Regions from separate parts of the Streptomyces sp. NPDC030840 genome, predicted to be linked through region 2. Evidence: riboswitches for the same ligand, from Rfam matches in the RefSeq annotation. Region 2 holds a riboswitch; the other holds the start of a gene.

Region 1 (7,925 bases), on a different contig from region 2:
GGTGGGGATCATCAGCGTCGCGTAGACGAGGATCGGGGCGACCAGGTTCGGCAGCAACTCCCGGAAGAGGATGTGCCGTCGGCCGCCGCCGAGGCTGCGGGCGGCCTCGACGTACTCGCGCTCACGCAGGCTGAGGGTCTGGCCGCGGACGATGCGGCCCACGTACGGCCAGCCGAAGAAGCCGATGACCAGGACGAGTACGGCGATACGCACGCCGGAACCGGTCAGGCCCAGCAGGTCGTCGGGGAGCACCGAGACCAGGGAGATGATGAAGAGCAGCTGCGGGAAGGAGAGCAGCACGTCCATGGTGCGGCTGATCAGCGCGTCGATCCAGCCGCCGAAGTAGCCCGCGATGATGCCGAACAGGGTGCCGAGCGCCACGGCGACGACGGCGGCGAGGAACGCCACGAGCAGGGAGATCCGGGCGCCGTAGACGATGCGGCTGAACACGTCGCGGCCCTTGTTGGGCTCGACGCCGAAGAGGAAGTCACCGCTCACGCCGCCCCACGCGCCCTGCGGCAGGTTGGTCAGCGGGTCCAGCTTGTCCTGGTGGAACTCGTTCGGCGGGTGGCCGAGCAGACCGACGATCAGCGGGGCGAACACGGCGACCAGGGTCAGGAAGAGCACGAAGGCGCCGCCGGCGAGAGCGACCTTGTCCTGCTTGAGACGGTTCCAGGCGATCTGCTTGAGGGACCGGCCCTCGACCTTCTCGGCGCCTGTCTCCGCCGGATCGGCAGGAGCAGTCGGGGCCGCTTCCGCGGTCGTGTCGTGCAATGGCGCCGTCATCTGGCAGGGACCCCTCTCAACCGGCGGTGACCGGCCCGCACTTGCCGCGGTAGCGGCCTGATCGTCCGTCGTGGGCAGGGGTGGAGTTCCCCTGCCGTGCACAGGGGTGAAGCCCCCTGGTGCGGGAGTCTTCAACGCTTCGCCGATCTGTTGCCAGACTTGACGGCGAATGGATGCCTAACCGTGATGCTGTCCTCGGAGTTCCGTTATGCGGACGTCACGCAACGTGATTCGGACGGGGGGCAGTTGGGGCGCAAGAGGCCGCGGCTTACATTTACCCGTGTAGATGCGGACATGTCCCGCGAAAACGCCGAGGGTGTCTGTGGGTGCGCCGTGCGGGGTGGTCGACGAGCCGTGAGGGGGATCCGGGACGCTTCGTCGGGCCTGCATACGGGCCCTCAGTGCGGGCCTGCGGTGCAGGCCTCCAGCACAAGCCTGATTCCCCGTCAGTACGTGCCGGGGTCTTCCGTCCGGCGCGCCCGGGTCTTTCCGTCAGTACCCGCCCGGGTATCCGTACCCGCCTGCCGCGGGAGCCTGGGCCGGGGCCGCGTGGGCCTCGCGGTCGTAGAAGGGGCGGGCGTTGGCGCGCAGCCACATCGCCACCGGGTCGTACTCGTCGGACATCGCGACGGTGGAGACGGGCAGCCCGTCCGGGACCGCGCCGATGGACTGCTGCATCATCGCCCGCACCGAGTCCACCGCGGGCGGCGAGGTGTCGTACACGTCGAGCCCGATGGCCAGGTACGGCGCGCCGAGCGCGGGCTGCACCCAGGCGCGGCGCAACGAGCGGACGGCCGGGGTGCGGTGGGCGTTCTGCGTGAGCAGGGCGTAGAACTGCGGGATCTCGATGCCCGGTTCGGACAGCCGCAGGGGGCCGGCGGGCTGGCGCTCCAGGCCGGTGGCGATCCGGCGCAGGTCCAGCCAGGGAATGCCGACGCCTCCGCCGGGCGCGTGCGGGTTCAGCCACAGCCCGTAGTGGTCGGGGTACAGGGTGCGGGCCACGTCGAGGCCGTCGACCACCTCGTAACTGCGGTTCCAGCCGCTGGCCGAGAGCTCCTGGGCGGAGGTGACGCAGGGGGCGTAGCCGTGGCCCTCCACCTCCATGTTCCCGTACTGGGCGTCCGGGGAGCCTGCCTGGCCGTGCCACAGCAGCATCCAGACCTGGCCGGAGGACGGGGTCGCGAGCGCGCGCAGCAACGCCTCGTAGGCGTCGTAACGCCCGGGCGTCACCTGGCGCAGCATGTGCTCGACCTGGCCGGTCGCGGCCGTGCCGCTCGCGCTCACCCTTTTACCGCCCTCTCGAGAAAACCTGCACCTTGGATATGAAACCAGCTTAGGCGGGGTAGCTGACAACAGCCGCCCATGAGCTCGGGGCTTGTTGTCTGTGGGCGGCTGCGGGTTGTTTGTGGCTTGTCGCGCCCACGCGGCGGAGCCGCAAAAGGACACGGCCCCACGCCCCAGGCGCGTCCCTTGCGGGGGCGCGCCCTAGTAGCCCTGTTGGTAGAAGGGCCGGACCTTTTCGCGCATCCAGTCGCCCACGGGGTCCTGGGCGACGTCCAGGAAGACCATGTTCACGGCGTACCGCACCGGGGCGGTGGTCAGGGCGCGGGCCAGGGCGTCCAGGGGGAGGGCGCGGTCGGCTTCCCAGGAGGACAGTTCGACGCCGATGAACATCACCGGGTCGGAGGTCTCGATGGCGGCCAGGCAGCGGCGGGCGCTGAGTACGGCTCTGGCGCCGGCGAACTCGGCGGAGGCCGCGGCGAGGAAGTCCACGGGATCGTCCTGCCAGTCCGGCTCGAACAACCGCACCCGGGCGCCGCTCGCCGACCCGTCCAGCGGGGTCCGCCCGGCCCGGCACAGCTCGGCCACGGCCGGCGGCGGCAGCGGTACGCCGATCATGCCGTCCGGGTTCACCGCGATGCCCACGTGCGGCGGCAGCCCGCGTGCGAACTCGACGGCGGGCGCGATCGTGTACGACATGTGGCTGCCGACGACCTGGCGGAACTGCTCCTCGGAGCTGAACACCGGCACATACGCCTGCCCGTCGATCTCCATCGTCGGCAGGGCGAGCGGGCCACTGTGCGGGCCGCCGCCCTCGGGCAGGGGCACCCACAGGAAGCTGCGGCCGAGCACCTCCACGATCCGGCCGCCCGCGCCCGGTCGGCCGAGGGCCGCCGAGAGCACCTCCTCCAGCTCGTTGCCGGGCCATCCGCCGTGCGGATGGGGGTGCGCCTGTGCCGGGAAGTCCGCCGCGAAATCCATCGTCTGCTGCCTACCGCTTGTTCTCCGAACCGCTGCTGTGGCTGAACCCTAATGGGCGGTTGGGGAGGTGCGCCCCGTCAGGGGCGCGGGGCTGTGTCATGTGCGGCTCCGCCGCGTGGGCGCGACAAGCCACAGACGCCCCGCGGATACCCACCAACATCAGGGAGCTCTCACCCGGAGAAATCAATCCGCCGCAACACCCCCGCCGCCGCCCGGTCGAGCAGCACCGCTCCCCCGCACCCCTCGGGAAGCCGCCCCTTCTCCACCCCCCTCAGCAGCCGCGCCGTCGCCGCCCGGTGCCGGGCGAAGGCGAACTGCGACACCCCGCGCCCACGCTCCCGCTGGCCGTCACGGGCCTCGTCGGGGGTGACGTCGAGGAGCAGCAGATGCAGCGTGCCGCCCCGGCGGCGGGCCTCGCGGGCGAGCCAGCCGCGCACCCAGGCCTGCGTACCGCAGTCGTGCACGACGACACCGGCGCCGGTGCGCAGCGCGCGGCGGAGCCCGGCGTAGTGGGCGATCCGCACGAAGGGCCGGTAGAGCGCGTACGGCAGGAAGCGGGCCAGACGGGCGTCCCAGCGGTCACGGGTGTCCTGGGAGTCGATGCGCGGACCGCGCACCGCCCGCCGCATGAGGGTGGACTTGCCGCTGCCGGGGAGTCCGGTGACCACGACGAGGTCGCTCGCACCGAAGGTGAGTCCGTGCGGGCTGCGGCCTGAGCGCTCGCGCAGGTCGCGGACGACCGCCGTCGGGAACGGGCCGCACGCCTCCCCGGCCGGGGCCGTCGGCCGGCCGGGCAGCGCGATGCCGTAGGTCGTCGCATACACCGTGGTCCTGTTCACCGTGATCGTCCTCCCCATGGGTATGGAGTCCCATCCCCGTCGAGTGTAAAGAGAAGGTAATCCCGGGGTCTCTCCTTTCCGTCCCCGTCCTGCCACAGCCCTGCTACAGGACGCCGTGCTCCGCCGCGGGTCCTGTGCGCCCCCTGTGCGGGAGGGCCCCTGCCGTGCCGGAGCGATGCGTGCGATGATGTGCGCGCCAACTGCATACCGGCCGCTTGAATCCGCGCGGGAGAGTTCCCAGACGAGCACGGCGCTCGACGCTGGGACGCCGAAGGAGCAAGTCCCTCCCTTGAATCTCTCAGGCCCAGTCACCGCGCGGGCGAGGCATATCTGAAAAGCGGGCCGTCCCTGACCTCAGGGGCGCGCTCCACCCAAGGTGCAAGCCGTGATCGTCCGGGTCATCCGTGGTCATGGCGAACCTCTCAGGTTCCGATGACAGATGGGGAGGAACGCCCTCGCCTGTCATGCCCCGGGAGACGACCGACCGATGAGCAGTACCGAGCCCCGCCGCACCGCCCTTGACGCCCTGCACCGCTCGCTCGGCGCGACGATGACCGACTTCGCCGGCTGGGACATGCCGCTGCGGTACGGCTCCGAGCGCGACGAGCACAACGCCGTCCGCACCAGGGCGGGCCTCTTCGACCTCTCGCACATGGGCGAGATCACCGTGACCGGACCGCAGGCGGCCGCGCTGCTGGATCACGCGCTGGTCGGCGACATGAGCGGAGTCCGGGCCGGCCGCGCCCGCTACACCATGATCTGCCGCGAGGACGGCGGCATCCTCGACGACCTCATCGTGTACCGGCTCGCCGAGACGGAGGCCGGATCTTCTCACTACATGGTGGTCGCCAACGCCTCCAACGCCCAGGTGGTGCTGGACGCGCTGGTCGAGCGCTCGGCCGGTTTCGACGCCGAGGTCCGCGACGACCGGGACGCCTACGCCCTCATCGCCGTCCAGGGCCCCGAGTCCCCCGGCATCCTCGCCTCGCTCACCGACGCCGACCTCGACGGCCTGAAGTACTACGCCGGCCTGCCCGGCACCGTCGCGGGCGTGCCCGCCCTGATCGCCCGCACCGGGTACACCGGCGAGGACGGCTTCGAGCTGTTCGTGAAGCCGGAGCACGCCGTCGAGCTGTGGCAGGCGCTGACCAAGGCGGGCGAGGGCGCCGGCCTGGTCCCGTGCGGGCTGTCCTGCCGGGACACGCTGCGCCTTGAGGCGGGCATGCCGCTGTACGGGCACGAGCTGTCGACCTCGCTCACCCCCTTCGACGCGGGCCTCGGGAGGGTCGTGAAGTTCGACAAGAAGGGCGACTTCGTGGGGCGCGAGGCGCTCGCCGAGGCCGCCGCCAGGGCCGAGAGCGCCCCGCCGCGCGTCCTCGTCGGCCTGGTCGCCGAGGGCCGTCGCGTCCCGCGCGCCGGGTACGCCGTGGTCGCGGGCGGCGAGGTGATCGGCGAGGTCACCTCCGGGGCGCCCTCCCCCACCCTCGGCAAACCGATCGCGATGGCGTACGTCGACGCCGCGCACTCCGCGCCCGGCACGCCCGGTGTCGGCGTGGACATCCGGGGCACCCACGAGCCGTACGAGGTCGTGGCACTGCCGTTCTACAAGCGGCAGAAGTAGAGACTGAGAGCGGTATCGCGTCCCGTGCCTGTCCCGGGCCGGGCCCCGTGCACGTTTCCGCTGCTCACATGCGTTTCCAGCAGTCCCCCATTCATCACCACTGCCACGCGTACAGGAGAATTCAGGCCATGAGCAACAATCCCCAGCAGCTGCGCTACAGCAAGGAGCACGAGTGGCTGTCGGCCGCCGAGGACGGCGTCGCGACGGTCGGCATCACGGAGCACGCGGCCAACGCGCTCGGCGATGTCGTCTTCGTCCAGCTCCCTGACGTGGGTTCCACCGTCACCGCGGGCGAGACCTGCGGGGAGCTGGAGTCGACGAAGTCCGTGAGCGACCTGTACGCCCCGGTCAGCGGTGAGGTCACCGAGACCAACGAGGACGTGGTCAACGACCCGTCGCTGGTGAACTCGGCCCCCTTCGAGGGCGGCTGGCTGTTCAAGGTGCGGGTCACCGAGGAGCCGGCCGACCTGCTCTCCGCCGACGAGTACACCGCCTTCTCCGCCGGCTGAGGAGTCGTACCCCATGGCTGACATGTCACTTCTGAACGCGTCCCTGCGCGAGCTGGACCCGGACGTCGCCGCCGCCGTCGACGCCGAGCTCCACCGCCAGCAGTCCACCCTGGAGATGATCGCCTCGGAGAACTTCGCTCCGGCCGCGGTCATGGAGGCCCAGGGCTCGGTGCTGACCAACAAGTACGCCGAGGGCTACCCCGGCCGCCGCTACTACGGCGGCTGCGAGCACGTCGACGTGGTCGAGCGGATCGCGATCGACCGGATCAAGGAGCTCTTCGGCGCCGAGCACGCCAACGTCCAGCCGCACTCGGGCGCCCAGGCCAACGCGGCCGCGATGTTCGCGCTGCTCAAGCCCGGCGACACGATCATGGGCCTGAACCTCGCGCACGGCGGGCACCTGACCCACGGCATGAAGATCAACTTCTCCGGCAAGCTGTACGAGGTGGTCGCCTACCACGTCGACGCGGAGACCGGTCTGGTCGACATGGCCGAGGTCGAGAGGCTCGCCAAGGAGTCCCGGCCCAAGCTGATCGTGGCGGGCTGGTCGGCGTACCCGCGGCAGCTGGACTTCGCCGCGTTCCGCCGCATCGCGGACGAGGTCGGCGCCTACCTCATGGTCGACATGGCGCACTTCGCGGGCCTGGTCGCGGCCGGGCTGCACCCGAACCCGGTCCCGCACGCCCACGTCGTGACGACCACGACCCACAAGACGCTGGGCGGCCCGCGCGGCGGCGTGATCCTCTCCACCGCCGAGCTGGCGAAGAAGATCAACTCCGCTGTCTTCCCGGGTCAGCAGGGCGGTCCGCTGGAGCACGTGATCGCGGCCAAGGCGGTCTCCTTCAAGGTCGCCGCCTCCGAGGAGTTCAGGGAGCGGCAGCGCCGCACCCTGGAGGGCGCCCGCATCCTCGCCGAGCGCCTGGTGCGGGACGACGTCAGGGCGGCCGGCGTGGACGTCCTCTCTGGCGGCACCGACGTCCACCTGGTCCTCGTCGACCTGCGGAACTCCGAGCTCGACGGGCAGCAGGCCGAGGACCGCCTCCACGGCATCGGCATCACGGTCAACCGCAACGCGATCCCGAACGACCCGCGCCCGCCGATGGTGACGTCGGGCCTCAGGATCGGCACGCCGGCCCTGGCGACCCGCGGCTTCACGGCCGAGGACTTCGCCGAGGTAGCCGACGTCATCGCGGAGGCGCTGAAGCCGTCGTTCGACGCCGAGGCGCTGAAGGCCCGCGTGACCGCGCTGGCGGGGAAGCACCCGCTGTACCCGGGCCTGGACAAGTAGTTCACCGCCCCCGGGCACCGCGCGCACTCGGACGTGAGCGCGGTGCCCACCCCTCGCACCGCCCCCGCACCACCCCGTACGTGAGGAGTCCCCGTGGCCATCTCGGTCTTCGACCTGTTCTCGATCGGCATCGGCCCGTCGAGCTCGCACACGGTCGGCCCGATGCGCGCGGCGCGCATGTTCGCCCGGCGTCTGCGGAACGAGGACCTCCTCGCCTCCACCGCGAGGGTCCGCGCGGAGCTGTACGGCTCGCTCGGCGCCACCGGCCACGGCCACGGCACCCCCAAGGCGGTCCTGCTGGGCCTGGAGGGCGCCTCACCGCGCACGGTGGACGTGGAGGCGGCCGACGAGCGGGTGGAAACGATTCGGCAGTCCCGCCGGATCAGCCTGCTCGGCGACCGCGACATCGACTTCGACGCCGACGCGGACCTGAAACTGCACCGCCGCAAGGCGCTGCCCTACCACGCCAACGGCATGTCCCTGTGGGCGTACGACGCCTCGGGCAGCGAGCTGCTGACGAAGACGTACTACTCGGTGGGCGGCGGCTTCGTGGTGGACGAGGAGGCGATGGGCGCGGACCGCATCAAACTCGACGACACGGTCCTGAAGTACCCCTTCCG
Region 2 (7,925 bases):
GGGCGCGATCGACTTCGACGTGCACACGAGCCGCTCCACGCCGTCGATGTCGAGCGTGAAGTCCTCTCCGCGGGCGGCCACGATCTGGTCGTTGAGCAGGGTGTAGCGGTCCACGTCGGAGAGATTCGAGGAGACCAGGTCGTCCCGGCCGAGCGTGGGCAGAATGCCAATCATCACGATGCCCGCGTCGAGCTCGCCCGCCTTCCGGTCCGCATAGGCCAGAGACGTGCGCAACTCCTCGGAAAGCCGGTCGAATACGCGGCCCCCCAATCGATGTGGGGCTATGTTCACTTCCAGGTTGAACATGGCGAGTTCTGTTTGGAAATCCCGGCTCGCTATACGCTCCAGCACCTGGGCATTCATCATTCTGGGCAGTCCGTCGGCACCCACGAGATTCAGCTCGATCTCCAGCCCCATCAGGTTCTTGGGCCGGTCGAACCGCTTCTCCGCCAACAAGCGCTCGAGCCCCGTCAGGCACTGACGGAGCTTGTCGCGGTAGCGGTGTCGATCGGACAGGTCGAACGACCCCGCCACGACCTTCTCCCCCATCGAAGTGTCCCCTCCTCTGATGGGCAGGCCGACGGGCCGGCCGCTGCTGTCCCGGGTCACGGTGGATGATGCCCAGGCAGCGCGATCGATAACGTCCCACGTCGGGTCGCTCGATAGTGCCCCCGGGCGAGTCCGGGACCCGCTACGCTGAACGAGTACCCATTGGCACATTCAGTAGGCATGAAGTAGAACGCGGTTTCTACGTCCGACGACCTCGTGAAAAACGCCGACGAGAACCAGCCGACCGTCGCCCGGAGAAATTCCGAGGTCACCGGCTCACACGTCACGTGTAATCGGGATGAACCCTCGCATTATCGAGACCGAATGGTGCCTTGCTCTTCATATCCGGGACGGCTAGCCGAAACATCGCCTGAACACGTCTCGTATAAAATCCGCAAAACGAGGCAGAGAGCTGGCGCTCGCGGTCCTCGGCCTGCCGTCAGGTGACGTACGGCAGACCGCCCTCCCGCACCGGACCCACCGGACCCCTGGCCCCCGCCTCTCTGATCCCGAGAGCTGACAGCGCCGTCCGCCCCCGCCCTCGCGCCACCGTGCCTGTCGAATGAGAGGCGACCCATCATGCCGCTGCATGTACCCCCGGCTCCCGCGCCCGCACTGCGCACCGTCCTCACGGCACTCGGTTCCCCCACCGCCGTCCGCGAGGCACGCACCCCGTCCCTGCGCAACGCCCAGGGGCCCGTCACGCCCGAACTCCCGCTGCCCGTCCACGTACTCGACCGCATCACCCCCGAAGGCGCGTCCGCCACCCGGCTGGCCGGCTGGCGCTTCCTGATCCGCTCCGCCGGCCGCGCGGTGGCCGCGGCGGAAACCAGGCTGACGCCCGACGGCTGGGCCTTCTCGCACTTCTTCGAGGGCCCCTACGTCGCCGCCACCGAGCTCGCCCTGCGCGAGGCCGAGTCCGTGCAGCAGCCGTATCAGGCGCGTCTGCTGTCGGTACCCGAGCTGTACATGCTCACACTCTGGCTGCACGGCGACTGCCCCGAGGACGGAGCGGCCGGCCACCCGGCCGCCACGGACCTCCTCGTTCCCCTGGCCCCCGCCCCACCCGGTATCGCGGCCAACCGTCCGCACCGGGTCGCGGATCTGCTGCCGCTCCTGACCCACCGGGTGACTCCCGCCCCGTTGCTCAGCGCCTGACCCCCTCATCCCCGACGGCCACGGCTTCCGTACCCCGCCCCGGGAAGGACCGGCGGCGGGGTACCGCTTTCTCCTCGGCTAAATTCCCTGCTCTTACGGGCGAGATAATGCTCATACGAGCCAGAAAACTCCCCGACGGGCTTTGACTAGCCCAATTCGGCCACGGCAAACCACCCGAAGGGACCCTGCCGTCGCGATGAACCAACCGTGTGTGAGATGCGTCATCAATCTGTGAGAAAGCGGTGCCGCAAAATCGCTGCGGATTGACGCTCGTAGGGCAACACTGGGACCGACCGACTTATCACCACGGGGGCGGCCATGAACAACGCTTCAAGCCGCGAGTCAGCCACGACAGCCATCCCACACACCACGACAACCCGAAAGATCCCGACCACCATGTGCCAGCACCAGCCACCGTGTCCGACAGCCGAATCCGCCGACCGGGAGTCCGCCCGCCTCGTGGCGCACCACCCGGAGCAGGGGTGGAGCCTCCTGTGCAACGGCGTTCTGCTCTTCGAGGACACCGGTGAGCTCCTGCCCGACGGCCAGATCATCGCCCCGCGACGCCCGCAGGCGATGACGGTCGCCTGAGCCGAGGGCGACACGGGCGGGCGCCCGCCCGGAGAAACAAGGGGCCGGCCGGAGAAGCACTCTCCGAACCGGCCCCGACGCGTATCCAGGCGTGATTACCCTTCGTAAGCGTCAAGCGGCGGGCAGGAGCAGACCAGGTTGCGGTCGCCGAAGGCCTGGTCGATCCGGCGCACCGGCGGCCAGTACTTGTCCGCGGCCGACACACCCGCCGGGAACACGGCCTCCTCACGGGAGTACGCGTGGTCCCAGTCCTCGCCGAGCGCGGCGGCCGTGTGCGGGGCTCCCCGCAGCGGGTTGTCGTCCGCGGGCCACTGCCCCGACCCCACGCGCTCGATCTCCGCGCGGATCGCGATCATCGCCTCGCAGAACCGGTCCAGCTCGGCGAGGTCCTCGGACTCGGTCGGCTCGATCATCAGCGTCCCCGCCACCGGGAACGACATGGTCGGCGCGTGGAAGCCGTAGTCGATCAGCCGCTTGGCGACGTCGTCGACGGTCACGCCGGTCGCCTTGGTCAGCGGCCGCAGGTCGATGATGCACTCGTGCGCCACGAGCCCGCCGGGACCGGTGTAGAGCACCGGGTAGTGCGGCTCCAGCCGCTTGGCGATGTAGTTGGCGCTGAGGACGGCCACCTGCGTGGCGCGCTTGAGCCCCTCGCCACCCATGAGCCGGACGTACGCCCAGGAGATGGGCAGGATGCCCGCGGAGCCCCACGGGGCGGCCGAGATCGGGCCCACGCCCGTCTCGGGCCCGGCCGCGGGCTGGAGCGGGTGGTTCGGCAGGTACGGCGCCAGGTGCGCCCGTACTCCGACCGGACCCACGCCCGGACCGCCGCCACCGTGCGGGATGCAGAACGTCTTGTGCAGGTTCAGGTGCGAGACGTCACCGCCGAAGTGCCCCGGCTTGGCCAGGCCCACCAGCGCGTTGAGGTTCGCGCCGTCGATGTACACCTGGCCGCCCGCGTCGTGCACCGCCGCGCAGACCTCGCCGACGTGCTCCTCGAACACTCCGTGCGTCGACGGGTACGTGATCATCAGCACCGCCAGTTCGTCGCGGTACTGCTCGATCTTGGCGCGCAGGTCCTCGACGTCGATCTCGCCGTCCTCCGCGGTCTTCACGACGACGACCTTCATGCCCGCCATGACGGCGCTGGCCGCGTTCGTACCGTGCGCGGAGGACGGAATGAGGCATACCGTGCGCTGCTCGTCACCGCGTGCCCGGTGGTAGCCGCGTACGGCGAGCAGACCGGCCAGCTCACCCTGTGAGCCCGCGTTCGGCTGGAGCGACACCTTGTCGTACCCGGTGACCTCGGCGAGACGCTCCTCAAGCTCGGTGATCAGCGCGAGGTAGCCCTGCGCCTGGTCGGCGGGCGCGAAGGGGTGCAGCTGCCCGAACTCGGGCCAGGTGACCGGTTCCATCTCGGTGGTCGCGTTGAGCTTCATCGTGCAGGAGCCCAGCGGGATCATGCCCCGGTCGAGGGCGTAGTCGCGGTCGGCAAGCCTGCGCAGGTACCGCAGCATCGCGGTCTCGGAGCGGTGCTGGTGGAAGACCGGATGGGCCAGGTAGTCGTCGGTGCGCAGCAGCGCGGCCGGCAGCGTGTCCTGTGTCGCCGCGTCCAGCGCCTCGATGTCGCCCTGAACGCCGAACGCCGTCCACACCGCACCCAGCTGGGCCCGCGTGGTGGTCTCGTCGCAGGCGATCGACACCCGGTCGGCGTCCACGAGCCGGAGGTTGACGCCGTGCTCGCGCGCGGCCGCGACGATCTCCGCGGCCCGGCCCGGCACCCGCGTGGTCAGCGTGTCGAAGTAGGCGCCGTGCACCACCTCGACCCCGCCTTCCGTGAGGCCGGCGGCGAGGATCGTGGCGTACCGGTGCGTACGCCGGGCGATCGCCCGCAGCCCGTCGGGGCCGTGGTAGACGGCGTACATGCCGGCCATCACGGCGAGCAGCACCTGGGCGGTGCAGATGTTGCTGGTCGCCTTCTCCCTACGGATGTGCTGCTCCCGCGTCTGCAGGGCCAGCCGGTACGCCTTGTGTCCGTCCGCGTCCACGGAAACGCCCACGAGCCGCCCGGGCAGGCTGCGGGCGAACTTCTCGTGCACGGCCATGTAGCCGGCGTGGGGGCCGCCGAATCCCATCGGCACGCCGAAGCGCTGCGTCGTACCGACCGCGATGTCGGCTCCCAGCTCTCCGGGCGGCGTGAGCAGCGTGAGCGCCAGCAGATCAGCGGCGACGGTGACGAGCGCGCCGAGTTCATGCGCCTGTTCGATGACGGGCTTGAGATCACGTACGGCACCGGAGGCACCCGGGTACTGCAGGAGCACGCCGTTGATCTCGCGCTCGGCGATGGCGGCCGGGATGCCCTCGCTGAGATCGGCCACAACGACCTCGACACCGGTTGGCTCGGCACGTGTCTCGATCACGGCGATGGTCTGCGGCAGCGCGTCCGCGTCGATGAGGAAGATGCCCTTCTTGTTCTTGCCCATGCGCCGCGACAGCGCCATCGCCTCGGCGGCCGCCGTGCCCTCGTCCAGCAGCGAGGCACCCGAGGTCGGCAGGCCGGTCAGGTCGGCGACCATCGTCTGGAAGTTCAGCAGCGCTTCGAGGCGGCCCTGCGAGATCTCCGGCTGGTACGGCGTGTAGGCCGTGTACCAGGCCGGGTTCTCCATGACGTTCCGCAGGATGACGGGCGGCGTGAACGTCCCGTGGTAGCCCAGGCCGATCATGGAGCCCAGCACCTGGTTGCGGTCCGCGAGGGAGCGCAGCTCGGCGAGGACCTCGGCCTCGGTGCGCGCGCCGGGCAGTTCCAGCGCGTGGGCGTTCCGGATCACGTCCGGCACCGCGGCGGTGATCAGCTCGTCGAGCGAGCCGTACCCGACCTGGGCCAGCATCTTCGCCCGGGCCTCCAGGTCGGGGCCGATGTGGCGCTGCTCGAACGGGGTGCCCTGTTCGAGCTCGGTGAGCGGAATGCGATCGGCGGTCATGGCGGAGGCCTCCTGGTCTGACGCGACCTTCGAGGGACACCACGGCACGGGTGCCCCGACGGCCTCCCCCTCTGTCATCTCGACCTGAGAGCTTCACCGGCCGCCCGAGGGCCCCGGCTTTCACCGTCGGTGAGAGCGGAAGCCGTCGACACCCGCTCTGCTTTCCAGAGTGACCTCGTCCGTGCGGTACAGGGGCCTGAGAGATTCCGGGGAGGAGTTGCTCCTTCGGCGCCTCCGATGGAGCTGGAGGACTCTCCCGCACAGGGTCAGCAGCCGTTGCCAGCGTACCAGCGCGACCAACGCACGCGTCTTCGAGTGGCCACCTTCTCCGTTGTGCCTTTTCGTAGACCTAGGGATGAGTTGCACCATATGCGACGTTTTGGAGGGCCCGTGCAGACCGACATCGATCCGCGCAACCTGATCGGCCGCAAAGCGTTCGACCGCAAGGGCACCAAGATCGGCACGGTCGACGAGGTGTATCTCGACGACGCGACCGGAATCCCCGAGTGGGCCGCGATACGCATGGGCCTGTTCAGCCGTGACGCCTTCGTACCCCTGGAGCCCAGCGAACTGGTGGAGGGCACCCTCCGCGTCCCCTTCGACCGCGCCCTCATCAAGGACGCCCCCGACTTCGGCGTCGGCCGCCATCTCTCCCCGGAACAGGAACTCCAGCTCTACCACCACTACGGCCTGGACATCGCTCCTCCTCCCCCGATGGACCGGGAGTTCGGCCAGGTCGCGGGCACGGAGGAGGCCTGAACACCTGGGCGCCCGCCGCCCGCGACGGCCACGGCTTCCCCCGTACGCCCCAACGGCCCCCCGGCAGCCGCGGCCCCCTCCTCTCCCCGTCTCGTCCCGACTCTCCCACGCGTCTCACACCCGGCCGGCGGCCTCCGGTGGGCGCTCCGCACCCGACCCGTGCACGCTCTCCCGCTTCAGCCCTGGAGCCATCGCTGCCGGCCCGCCCGGTATCAGTGGCAGTGGATCGGCCGGCTGGAGGGCCTGGTCGTCGGTGCGGAAGGTACGGACACGGCCCGGCGCCGAGTCCGGCGTCTCGAAGCGCACGGTCACCCGGCCCAGCCCGCTTCCCTGCACCCACCCGTGCCCGAACTCCGCGTGCCGCACATCATGCCCGGCGGGCCACCGCCGCTCGGCAGGCGCGGCCTCCCCTCGCGCCGACTCCTCCGCCGTGTCCTCGTCCTCGAGGTGGGCCTCCCCCGCCGCCTGGGCGAACAGGTCCTCCTGCGTGTAGTCGGCGAGCCCGCTGACGCCCACCCCGAGCAGCCGTACGCCGCCCGTGGTGTCCACGGCTTCCAGCAGCCGCGCCGCCGCCTCCCGCACCACGGCGGGGTCGTCCGTGGGCCCGCGCAAGGTCTCGGACCGGGTCAGCGTCGAGAAGTCGTACCTCCGCACCTTCAGCACGATGGTCCGCCCGGACAGCCGCGCCCCGCGCAGCCGCCGCACACACCGGTCCGCGAGCCGCTGCACCTCCATGCGGACCCGGACACGATCGTGGATGTCCACGTCGTACGTGTCCTCCACCGACACCGACTTCGTGTCCCGCTCGGCCACCACGGGCCGGTCGTCGAGGGCCAGCGCCATGGCATACAGACCGTGCCCGTGGGCCTTCCCCACCAGCCGCACCAGCTCGTCCTCACCCGCCTCCACGATCTCCTCGACCGTCGTGATCCCCGCCCTTCGCAGGTGGTCGCCGGTCGCCGGCCCCACTCCCGGCAGGATCCGCACCGACTTCGGACCCAGCAGCGCCCGCTCCGTCCCCGGCTCGATGAGCACGAGACCGTCGGGCTTGGCCTCCTCCGACGCGATTTTGGCCAGCATCTTGGAGGCGGCGAGCCCCACGGAACCGGTCAGCCCGGTGGCAGCCCGGATGTCCGCACGCAGCTTCGTCCCCGTGAGCCGCGCCGACTCCGCGTCCCAGGCGGCGCCCCCGGCCTCGAGATCGACGAACGCCTCATCCAGGCTCAGCGGCTCCACCAGCGGCGACAGGGCCCGCAACAGCGTCATGACCTGCTCGCTGATCGCCCGGTAGAACTCGAACCGCGGCACGAGATACGCGGCGTTCGGCGCGAGCCGCCGCGCCTGTGCCATGGGCATCGCCGAGTGCACCCCGAAGACCCGCGCCTCGTACGAGGCCGTGGCGACCACGCCGCGCGGCCCGAGACCGCCCACGATGACGGCCTTTCCGCGCAGGCTCGGCTTGGACGCCTGCTCCGCCGAGGCGTAGAAGGCATCCATGTCGAGATGCAGGATCGTGGGCGCGGTTCTCACATCTCCGATGCTGCCCTACGCCACTGACAATGGGCCGCCGCAGCCGCGCCCACAGGACTTCCGAGGGCCCCTCGCCCTTCAGCCCGCCCGGTTGCGCCGCCGCGCCAACTCGTCCCCGGGGTTGTGGCCTACGAGCGTCTCCCCCGTGTCGATGCGCTCTCCGTGCAGCTGCGACAGCGCGCTCTCCACGTCCCGCCACACCACGCCCACGGCGATCCCGAAGATGCCCTGCCCGCCCTGGAGCAGGGCGTGCACCTCGTCGGGCGACGTGCACTCGTACACGGTCGCGCCGTCGCTCATCAGCGTCATCCGCTCCAGGTCCCGGAAGCCACGCTCTCTGAGGTGCTGGACAGCGGT

Evidence for each region. Region 2 has a riboswitch for glycine ahead of gcvP (aminomethyl-transferring glycine dehydrogenase). Riboswitches for the same ligand answer to the same signal wherever they lie in the genome.
Region 1: another riboswitch for glycine. It lies ahead of gcvT (glycine cleavage system aminomethyltransferase GcvT); the one in region 2 lies ahead of gcvP (aminomethyl-transferring glycine dehydrogenase).

The regions. Positions count from the first base shown of each region.
Region 1 is NZ_JBVIEE010000007.1:344,576-352,500, forward strand. It holds gene ACZ49J_RS18630 (ABC transporter permease) at 1-786, opposite strand, end outside; gene ACZ49J_RS18635 (enhanced serine sensitivity protein SseB C-terminal domain-containing protein) at 1,279-2,070, opposite strand; gene ACZ49J_RS18640 (enhanced serine sensitivity protein SseB) at 2,272-3,048, opposite strand; gene ACZ49J_RS18645 (AAA family ATPase) at 3,219-3,905, opposite strand; glycine riboswitch at 4,104-4,211, shown strand; glycine riboswitch at 4,212-4,336, shown strand; gene gcvT (glycine cleavage system aminomethyltransferase GcvT) at 4,375-5,508, shown strand; gene gcvH (glycine cleavage system protein GcvH) at 5,637-6,017, shown strand; gene glyA (serine hydroxymethyltransferase) at 6,040-7,305, shown strand; gene ACZ49J_RS18665 (L-serine ammonia-lyase) at 7,399-7,925, shown strand, end outside.
Region 2 is NZ_JBVIEE010000030.1:8,889-16,813, reverse strand. It holds gene ACZ49J_RS40110 (glutamate-cysteine ligase family protein) at 1-549, opposite strand, end outside; gene ACZ49J_RS40105 (hypothetical protein) at 1,129-1,707, shown strand; gene ACZ49J_RS40100 (DUF5999 family protein) at 2,104-2,298, shown strand; gene gcvP (aminomethyl-transferring glycine dehydrogenase) at 2,394-5,279, opposite strand; glycine riboswitch at 5,454-5,548, opposite strand; gene ACZ49J_RS40090 (PRC-barrel domain-containing protein) at 5,670-6,038, shown strand; gene ACZ49J_RS40085 (DNA polymerase IV) at 6,153-7,568, opposite strand; gene ACZ49J_RS40080 (MerR family transcriptional regulator) at 7,647-7,925, opposite strand, start outside.